4 regions of the Pantoea sp. X-Soil-TKNS-1279 genome follow, and region 1 is predicted to be linked to each of the others. Evidence: predicted binding sites of a transcription regulator. Region 1 holds the regulator's gene; each other region holds the start of a gene.
What was found. The regulator CRP, encoded in region 1, controls carbon source genes, mostly activating them, when cyclic AMP is high. The targets are predictions, from matches to a motif close to ATGTGANNNNNNTCACAT.

Region 1 (2,207 bases):
CGGCGCGATTAATCGCGCCGTTACGACCGAGCTAGAGCTCGATAACCTCATAGCTGTGGGTGATTTCTACCCCTTTGCCCAGCATAATCGCCACCGAGCAATATTTCTCAGCCGACAGATCAACCGCTCGCGCCACCGCTTTATCGCCCAGCGCTTTGCCGGTAACAATAAAATGCAGGTTGATATGTGTGAAAATGCGTGGCGCTTCTTCACGACGTTCCGAGGTCAGTTTGACCTCACAATCCTTCACATCATTACGCCCTTTTTGCAGGATCGACACGACGTCAATCGCGCTGCAACCGCCTGCCGCCATCAGCACCATCTCCATCGGGCTCGGTGCTTTGTCGCCCGAATTGCCATCCATTAATATCTGGTGACCTGATGAGGATTCTCCGAGAAAGGTAAGCCCTTCCACCCATTTAACCCGTGCCTGCATTATTCTTTCTCCTGAATAGGCTGATTTGCCGCCAGAGTACGCTTTCACCTGAGAAACAGCAATCCAGACTAATCGCCCTTTTGCTGAAGCGAGACAACAGAAGACAGCTAGCAAAAGCTGTGCTACAAACAGAGCTGAAAATATTTTCGTCGCAATAGACGAAGGCGGGAAGAATCAGAAGCCTGGCTTAAGAGTCCACCCGAATAATTTTCCTTAACAGGAAGCGCTCTACGATTTCACCGCCTGACAGGGAAAACTGCCCCCTGTGTTTTGGGCACGATTACAACAGAGGATAATAGCGAATGGTTCTCGGCAAACCGCAAACAGACCCTACACTCGAATGGTTCCTGTCCCATTGCCATATTCACAAATATCCATCCAAAAGCACCCTGATTCATCAGGGTGAGAAAGCGGAAACGCTCTACTACATCGTGAAAGGTGCCGTTGCGGTGCTGATCAAGGATGAAGAAGGCAAAGAGATGATTCTCTCCTACCTCAATCAGGGGGATTTCATCGGCGAGCTTGGCCTGTTTGAAGAAGGTCAGGAACGTAGTGCCTGGGTACGAGCCAAAACTGCCTGCGAAGTGGCTGAAATTTCCTACAAAAAATTCCGTCAGCTGATTCAGGTAAACCCGGATATTTTAATGCGTCTTTCGGCGCAGATGGCGCGTCGCCTACAGGTGACATCAGAAAAAGTGGGCAACCTTGCCTTCCTTGATGTGACCGGTCGCATTGCGCAGACGCTGCTCAATCTGGCCAAACAGCCCGATGCCATGACCCACCCGGACGGGATGCAGATCAAAATCACCCGTCAGGAAATTGGTCAGATCGTCGGATGCTCACGCGAGACAGTTGGCCGTATTCTGAAAATGCTGGAAGATCAAAACCTGATCTCCGCACATGGTAAAACCATCGTCGTTTACGGCACCCGCTAATTTCTTCTCACCCACGGCGTGATGGCAGCATCACGCCGTTTTTGTCTGCGATGAGCTGATGTGGCGTCGAATCATCTATCATCCCGAAGTGAACTATGCCCTGCGGCAAACGCTGGTGCTGTGCCTGCCCGTGGCCCTCGGCTGGCTGTTTGGCGACCTGCAAAAAGGTTTGCTGTTCTCCTTAGTGCCCGCCTGTTGCAACATCGCCGGTCTTGATACGCCGCATAAACGCTTTTTTAAACGCCTGATTATTGGCGGTTCCCTGTTTGCGACCGGCAGCTTTCTGATCCAGTGGCTGACGGATTATCACGTCCCCCTGCCGCTGATTCTGCTGGTGCTGCCGTTATTAGTAGGCGTGACGGGTGAAATCAGCCCGTTGCATGGCCGCTTGTTGCCTGCCACGCTGATTGCCTCCATCTTTACCCTGAGCCTGGTGGGACGTATGCCGATCTGGGTGCCTCCGCTGCTCTATATCGGCGGGACCTTGTGGTATGGGTTGTTCAACTGGTTCTGGTTTTGGCTGTGGAAAGAGCAGCCGATGCGCGAGTCGCTGAGCCTGCTGTACCGTGAGCTGGCGGATTATTGCGATGCCAAATATACCCTGTTGACGCAGCTGACCGACCCGGAGAAAGCGCTGCCGCCGTTGCTGGCACGCCAGCAAAAAGCGGTAGATCTGATCACCACCTGCTACCAGCAAATGCATATGCTGTCTGCCAGCCGCGATAACAGCCATAAACGCCTGACGCGTGCCTTTCAGGTGGCGCTCGATTTGCAGGAACATATCTCCGTCAGCCTGCATCAGCCGGAAGAAGTGCAAAAGTTGGTGGAGCAGAGCC
Region 2 (2,207 bases), 1.1 Mb from region 1:
AAAAAACGCCATAACCGAAGTTCCGCCTCAGTCATATTCTTGCGAAGCTCACGTCGCAGCAGAATCGCTCTTTTCATTCTCACCTCCTTATGAACACCGCCAGACTATGCTTTTTTACCGGGCCTGTCTGGAAATGCCGCCAAACCCGGAATCTGTCTCGCAATGTGATCTCTGGCACGCTATGCGCTTAATGCGTATGATGAAGTCCTGAGAAAACAGGAGCCTGTCATGCCCACCGTGCTGTCTGTCTGCTGGCGCTATTTACGTGCCTTTGTCATTATTTACGCTGCTCTTTATGCCGGAATCGGCATTGCCGCCCTTCTCCCGATCACCATTCCCGGTAGTATCATCGGTATGTTGCTGTTGTTTGCCTTGCTGGCACTGCAAATTCTGCCGGTTGATTGGGTCAAGCCTGGCTGCCACTTGATGATCCGCTACATGGCGTTGCTGTTTGTGCCGATCAGTGTTGGCGTGATGGGCTATACCGACATCCTCACCGCCCAATTCGGTCCGATTGTGGTTTCCTGCCTGGTCAGTACTTTCCTGGTGTTGGTGGTGGTGAGCCTGAGCGCTGAACGGATGCAACGGCCAAAAGTGATGAAGGAGTCGAACGATGAGTGACATCTGGTGGTCATTACCCCTCACCCTCGCCGCTTATTTCCTGGCACGCAAGCTGGCCGCGAAAATCAATATCTCCATCATTAATCCGTTGCTGGTGGCGATGGCGATTGTGATTCCAATTTTGTTGCTCACCCATATGCCTTATGCGCGTTACTTCGCGGGCAGTGCGCTGCTGAATCAATTATTACAACCTGCCGTGGTTGCACTGGCGCTGCCGTTGTATGAGCAGATGCATCAAATCCGCGCGCGCTGGAAAACCATTATCAGCGTCTGTTTTATTGGCAGCCTGACCGCCATGATTTCCGGCACCGCCATTGCGTTATGGCTGGGAGCGACCCCGGAGATCGCCGCCACCATTATGCCGAAATCCGTCACCACGCCGATCGCGATGGCCGTGTCCGGCTCGCTGCATGGTATTCCCGCCATCAGCGCCATCTGCGTGCTGATTGCTGGGGTGCTGGGTGCCGTGTTCGGTCATATGCTGCTGAATCTGTTACAGGTAAAAAGCAAAGCATCGCGGGGACTAGCCATTGGCAATGCTTCGCATGCGTTGGGTACTGCGCGAGCGGCGGAAATTGATTATCAGGAAGGGGCATTCAGTTCTCTGGCGTTGGTGATTTGCGGCATTATTACGTCGTTACTGGCACCGTTTCTCTACCCGGTCCTGATGCACTGGCTGGGATGAAACTTGCGAGAGATCTCTCAAAGTTGAAACGCGCAAATCGTCTTACATTGTCAGAGAGATATAGATCACATATAAACCTTCTGGCGGCGTGCCGCCGCTGACGAGGTAACGAGGCCATCATGCATCCAAGATTCACTTCCGCTTTCTCTGCCCTGCCGCTCAGTCTGCAACAGGCGTTGCAACCCTTGCTGGACGCGGCCGATTTTCATGGCGTGCTGCATGCCAATGAAGTGACACAGCTACAGCAGGCTACCGGTCTGGATGCAGATGCCCTCGCTCTCGCGCTGTTGCCATTGGCGGCATCCTGCGCGATTGCCCCGGTGTCGAACTTTAACGTGGGCGCGATCGCGCGCGGCATCAGTGGCAACTGGTATTTTGGTGCCAATATGGAGTTCCGCAACGCCCCGTTGCAGCAGACAGTACATGCTGAGCAAAGCGCTATCACCCATGCCTGGCTGCGTGGTGAAGCCCGGCTGGAAACCATCACCGTCAACTACACACCTTGCGGGCACTGCCGCCAGTTTATGAATGAACTGAACAGTGGCACCGCAATTCGCGTCAGCCTGCCAGGACGGGCAATCCGCACCCTTGGCGATTATCTGCCCGATGCCTTTGGCCCGGCAGATTTGAATATTGCCGAACGGTTGCTCACCCCGGTTGATCATGGTTTTGCTTTACAGGGCGATACACTGCAGCAGGCCGCCATCGAAGCCGCCAATCAAAGCCATGCCCCCTACAGTCAGAGCTACAGCGGCGTGGCGCTACGCAGTCGCAGCGGGCAGATTTTTACCGGACGCTACGCCGAAAATGCCGCGTTTAATCCCAGCCTGCCACCGCTACAGGCAGCATTGATTCTGATGAATATGCATAACGAAGCCCTGGATGGCATTCAGCAGGCGGT
Region 3 (2,207 bases), 1.7 Mb from region 1:
ATTCAGCGGCGAGCCGATAAGAATTTGTCGCGGGTTGAAGATATTCACCATCATCGCCAACATGCGACCGATATGGTGCCCGACACCGGCAATCACATCACTCGCGAGACGGTCCCCCTCCTGGGCGGCCTGACACAAGGCTTCAATGGTCAGCGGCACACCGTGCAAACGGCTTTCCGGCTGAGCGGGTAAACGCTGCGCTGCCAGGCCGAGCAGGCTACCGATGCTGGCCACGGTTTCCAGACAGCCATGATTACCGCAGTAGCACTGCTGACCATAGGGATCAATCTGGGTATGGCCAATTTCCACCAGCGCCCGCCCGCTTTTGTGCAGCAGTTGCCCGCCAGTAATCACCCCGGCACCCACGGTTTCATCAATCACAATCTGGATGACGTCCTGCGCACCGCGCGACGCGCCAAACAGCGATTCGGCCAGCGTCCAGGCGGAAATATCGTGCTGGACAAACACCGGCACGCCGGTGCGTTGCGACAGGGTTTCGCCCAGCGGCATATCCTGAATGGCGTAACCGGGCATACGATGCACCACCCCCGAGGCCGCATTGATCAAGCCGGGTAAGGTGATGGCGATGGCTGTCAGACGCTCAAGCTGTTTCTGATGGCGAATAAAGAAGGCATCAACCAGCTCCTGTAACTCCTGCAACAGCGGTTTGTCCGGGCTGGCAATCAGTGGCAGACGATCTTCCTGTAAGGCACGACTGCTGAGATCGCGTAATGTCAGGGTGATGTAACCCGGTTGAATGCGGATTGCCAGATAGTGCCAGGCAAGGGTATCGAGAACCAGACCAATAGCCGGACGGCCACGGCTGCCAGGCTCCTGAAACTCGGTTTCCTGCACCAGATGCGCGTCCAGCATTTCACGCACGATTTTGGTGATGCTGGCGGGAGCCAGTTGAGCACGTTTGGACAGTTCAATACGCGAAATCGGGCCGAAATGATCGATCAGTCGGTAAACCACGCCTGCGTTGGTCTGCTTTATTTGGTCAATGTGGCCAGGTTGACTGTCCAGATTCACGCCCTGCTCCCGGTTATTTTCGCGCTTCTAAATAAATAGCAACTATGGTGCGGCAGATTGGCGGATAGCGCCAAATATTTGATTAGATATGTGATTTGTCGCACATATTGTCGGGCTGTTTTCGCACGGTCTGGCTTAAGTTTCAGCGTTACGTTGTAACAGCTTCATCATATTTGCCATTTGCGCACTCGGCTCGCGCGTCGCTGACCACACCAGCCACACTTCAGACAACGCATCAGCCTCATGCAGCGGTAACCACACTACATCGGCGAGCCGTGCACGACGGAATGAGGCCGGTAAAATCGACACTCCCAATCCGGTAGCGACCAGGCCGAGGATGGTCATCGCTTCCCCGACTTCCTGGGTAATAAAGGGTTTGATCTGGTAGCGGTGCAGCAACGCCAGAATCTCGCCATATAAGGCGGTGCCCCCAAGTGGATCGAAAAAGACAAAAGGTTCGTTCGCCAACGCCTGAATCGAGATAGCCTCGGCATCGGCCAGTGGATGCGCCCAGTGCACCACTGCACACAAGGGTTCGCGCAGCAACAGCTGATGCTGCAAATCACTCGGTAACGGCGTATTACGCATCACACCGAGATCGAGACGCCCTTCGTGCAGCGGTGCCAGTTGTTGTCGGGTGTTAATCTCCTGCATCTGGATATGCACGGCCGGCCAGCGCTGGCGGAAATGGTAGAGCGCATCAGATACCAGCCCGGTAAAGGGGGCTGAGGAGGTGAAACCAATGCGCAGTTCCCCTTCCTGACCGTTATGGAGTCGCGCCGCACGGCTGGCCGCCTGTTCGACCTGAAGCAAAATCCCACGCGCATCCTGCAAAAATTGCTGCCCGGCGGGGGTGATCTGCACGCTGCGATTGGTGCGGGTGAACAGTTGCGCGCCAATTTCCTGTTCCAGTTGCTGAATCTGTTGGCTGAGTGGCGGTTGCGAAATATTGAGGCGGAGGGCCGCGCGACCAAAATGCAGCTCTTCAGCCACTGCAATGAAATAGCGAAGATGACGGAGTTCGACATTCATATTTTAAACGTCTCATTCGAGATTATTAATATATTGTACAACCTATTATCACTTTCCTACGATAGCAATACCTTTTGAAATTTGAGGATTTTCCGTGAGTCGCTCTTCTCAGGCGGTGACACTTGATGAGGACGAAGTGTCCG
Region 4 (2,207 bases), 870 kb from region 1:
TAGAAGACATAACCCAGCACGCCCTGGAAGCTGATGCCGAAGATCACATCAAACAGCGCATTCAGGCCGGAAATCAGGGCGATAAAACCGATCAACATCGCCGCAACGATAATCGCCACACGGAAACCGGCAAGGATGTATTCGCCCAGCATTTCGAAGAAGCTCTGACCTTTGTGCAAGTCCTGCAATTGCAGATCTTCTTCGCTATCGACGCGGTACGGGTTAATCAGCGACAGCACGATAAAGGTACTGAACATGTTCAGTACCAGCGCGGCAACCACATATTTGGGTTGCAGCATGGTCATGTAAGCGCCAACGATCGACATAGACACTGTGGACATCGCGGTAGCCGCCATGGTGTACATGCGGCGCTGTGACATTTTGCCGAGGATATCCTTATAGGCGATAAAGTTTTCTGATTGTCCCAGAATCAGAGAGCTGACGGCGTTAAAGGATTCCAGTTTGCCCATGCCATTGATTTTTGACAGTACGGTACCGATGCCACGAATCACCCACGGCAGGATGCGGAAATGTTGCAAAATACCGATCAGGGCGGAGATAAACACAATCGGGCACAGCACATTCAGGAAGAAGAAGGCGAGGCCTTTTTCATTCATATTGCCGAACACGAAGTTAGTCCCTTCGGCGGCGTACTTGAGCAGATGGTCAAACAGGCCTGCAAACCCTTTCACGAAGCCAAGACCCGCTTCAGAGTTCAGGAAGAACCAGGCCAACAGAACTTCAATCACCAGAAGCTGAACGATATAGCGGATACGGATGCTTTTACGATCGTGACTGACCAATAAGGCCAGCACGGCTACCACCACCAATGCCAAAAGAAAGTGCAAAATATGGGACATGTCGGCTCCAAATTTGAGGAGGGTTGTATTTTGCTGCGTATTCTATGTAACGCGTTACTTAAAAACGAGATCTAAACCACATTATAAGTATTAACTATCGACATATTTTTAAGATTAGTCTCAACCATCACAACTTCTTCACACACTTGTTACAACAAAAATAACCACAAAGTCATTGTCTATAAAATGAGCCGAGGGTAGATTAATTCCTGTTGCACACATTTTGGCAAAACCTGGCTTCACCGCAATGTATAGCAAAGGCTATACTTTATAGCACTATCTATTAAAGCGATAACTATAACCATATTTCACTTGCCGCGCCTGCCCCGTAACCTGTTCGGGTCAACAAGCGTTAAGACAGGGTCAAAAACTATGTCAGAAAGCCGCACCGCTGAGCGCGCCGCTCGCGGAGCCAGAAAGATAAAACTTGCCTTGCTGGGACCGGCCTTCATCGCGGCGATCGGTTATATCGATCCCGGCAATTTCGCCACCAATATTCAGGCGGGGGCTGCGTACGGCTACAAACTGCTGTGGGTGGTGGTCTGGGCGAATATCATGGCAATGCTGATTCAGCTCATGTCAGCCAAGCTGGGTATCGCTACCGGCAAAAATCTCGCGGAACATATTCGCGATCGCTTCCCACGTCCGGCGGTATGGTTTTACTGGGTACAAGCCGAAATCATCGCTATGGCGACCGACCTGGCCGAATTTATCGGTGCCGCGCTGGGCTTTAAGTTGTTGCTTGGTATCTCGCTTTTCCAGGGGGCGGTGCTGACCGGTATCGCGACCTTCCTGATTCTAATGCTGCAAAATCGTGGACAAAAGCCCCTCGAATTGGTTATTGGCGGGTTGCTGCTGTTTGTGGCCGCGGCATATATTGTTGAGTTGTTCTTCTCCCAGCCCAAGGTCAGCGAGCTGATTACCGGCATGGCGCTGCCATCCTTGCCGACGGCGGATGCGGTATTCCTTGCTGCCGGCGTACTCGGTGCCACCATTATGCCGCATGTGATTTATCTGCATTCGGCGCTGACGCAATACGGTAATCAGGGCACCAAAGGACAGCGTTACTCCTCCACCAAACTGGATGTGGCGATTGCCATGACTATTGCCGGGTTTGTTAATCTGGCAATGATGGCAACCGCAGCGGCAGCGTTTCATTTCAGTGGCCATACTGGCATTGCCGATCTGGATCAGGCGTATCTGACGCTGCAACCGTTGTTAAGCCATGCTGCGGCGACGGTATTTGGTCTGAGTCTGGTGGCAGCAGGGTTGTCTTCAACGGTGGTGGGAACCCTGGCCGGGCAGGTGGTCATGCAGGGCTTTATCCGTTTCCAGATTCCGCTGTGG

Region 2: the regulator CRP is predicted to act here: its motif matches at 1,360-1,377, upstream of cdd (cytidine deaminase).
Region 3: the regulator CRP is predicted to act here: its motif matches at 1,121-1,138, upstream of mlc (sugar metabolism global transcriptional regulator Mlc).
Region 4: the regulator CRP is predicted to act here: its motif matches at 925-942, upstream of AC6I8N_RS14490 (NupC/NupG family nucleoside CNT transporter).

The regions. Positions count from the first base shown of each region.
Region 1 covers NZ_AP035948.1:3,974,029-3,976,235, forward strand. The annotation lists gene AC6I8N_RS18655 (OsmC family protein) at 32-436, opposite strand; gene crp (cAMP-activated global transcriptional regulator CRP) at 739-1,371, shown strand; gene AC6I8N_RS18665 (YccS/YhfK family putative transporter) at 1,430-2,207, shown strand, end outside.
Region 2 covers NZ_AP035948.1:2,891,498-2,893,704, forward strand. The annotation lists gene AC6I8N_RS13525 (endonuclease domain-containing protein) at 1-77, opposite strand, end outside; gene AC6I8N_RS13530 (CidA/LrgA family protein) at 229-621, shown strand; gene AC6I8N_RS13535 (CidB/LrgB family autolysis modulator) at 614-1,306, shown strand; gene cdd (cytidine deaminase) at 1,426-2,207, shown strand, end outside.
Region 3 covers NZ_AP035948.1:2,241,226-2,243,432, forward strand. The annotation lists gene mlc (sugar metabolism global transcriptional regulator Mlc) at 1-1,032, opposite strand, end outside; gene AC6I8N_RS10620 (LysR family transcriptional regulator) at 1,168-2,064, opposite strand; gene ynfM (multidrug efflux MFS transporter YnfM/SxtP(Kp)) at 2,159-2,207, shown strand, end outside.
Region 4 covers NZ_AP035948.1:3,100,665-3,102,871, reverse strand. The annotation lists gene AC6I8N_RS14490 (NupC/NupG family nucleoside CNT transporter) at 1-860, opposite strand, end outside; gene AC6I8N_RS14485 (Nramp family divalent metal transporter) at 1,194-2,207, shown strand, end outside.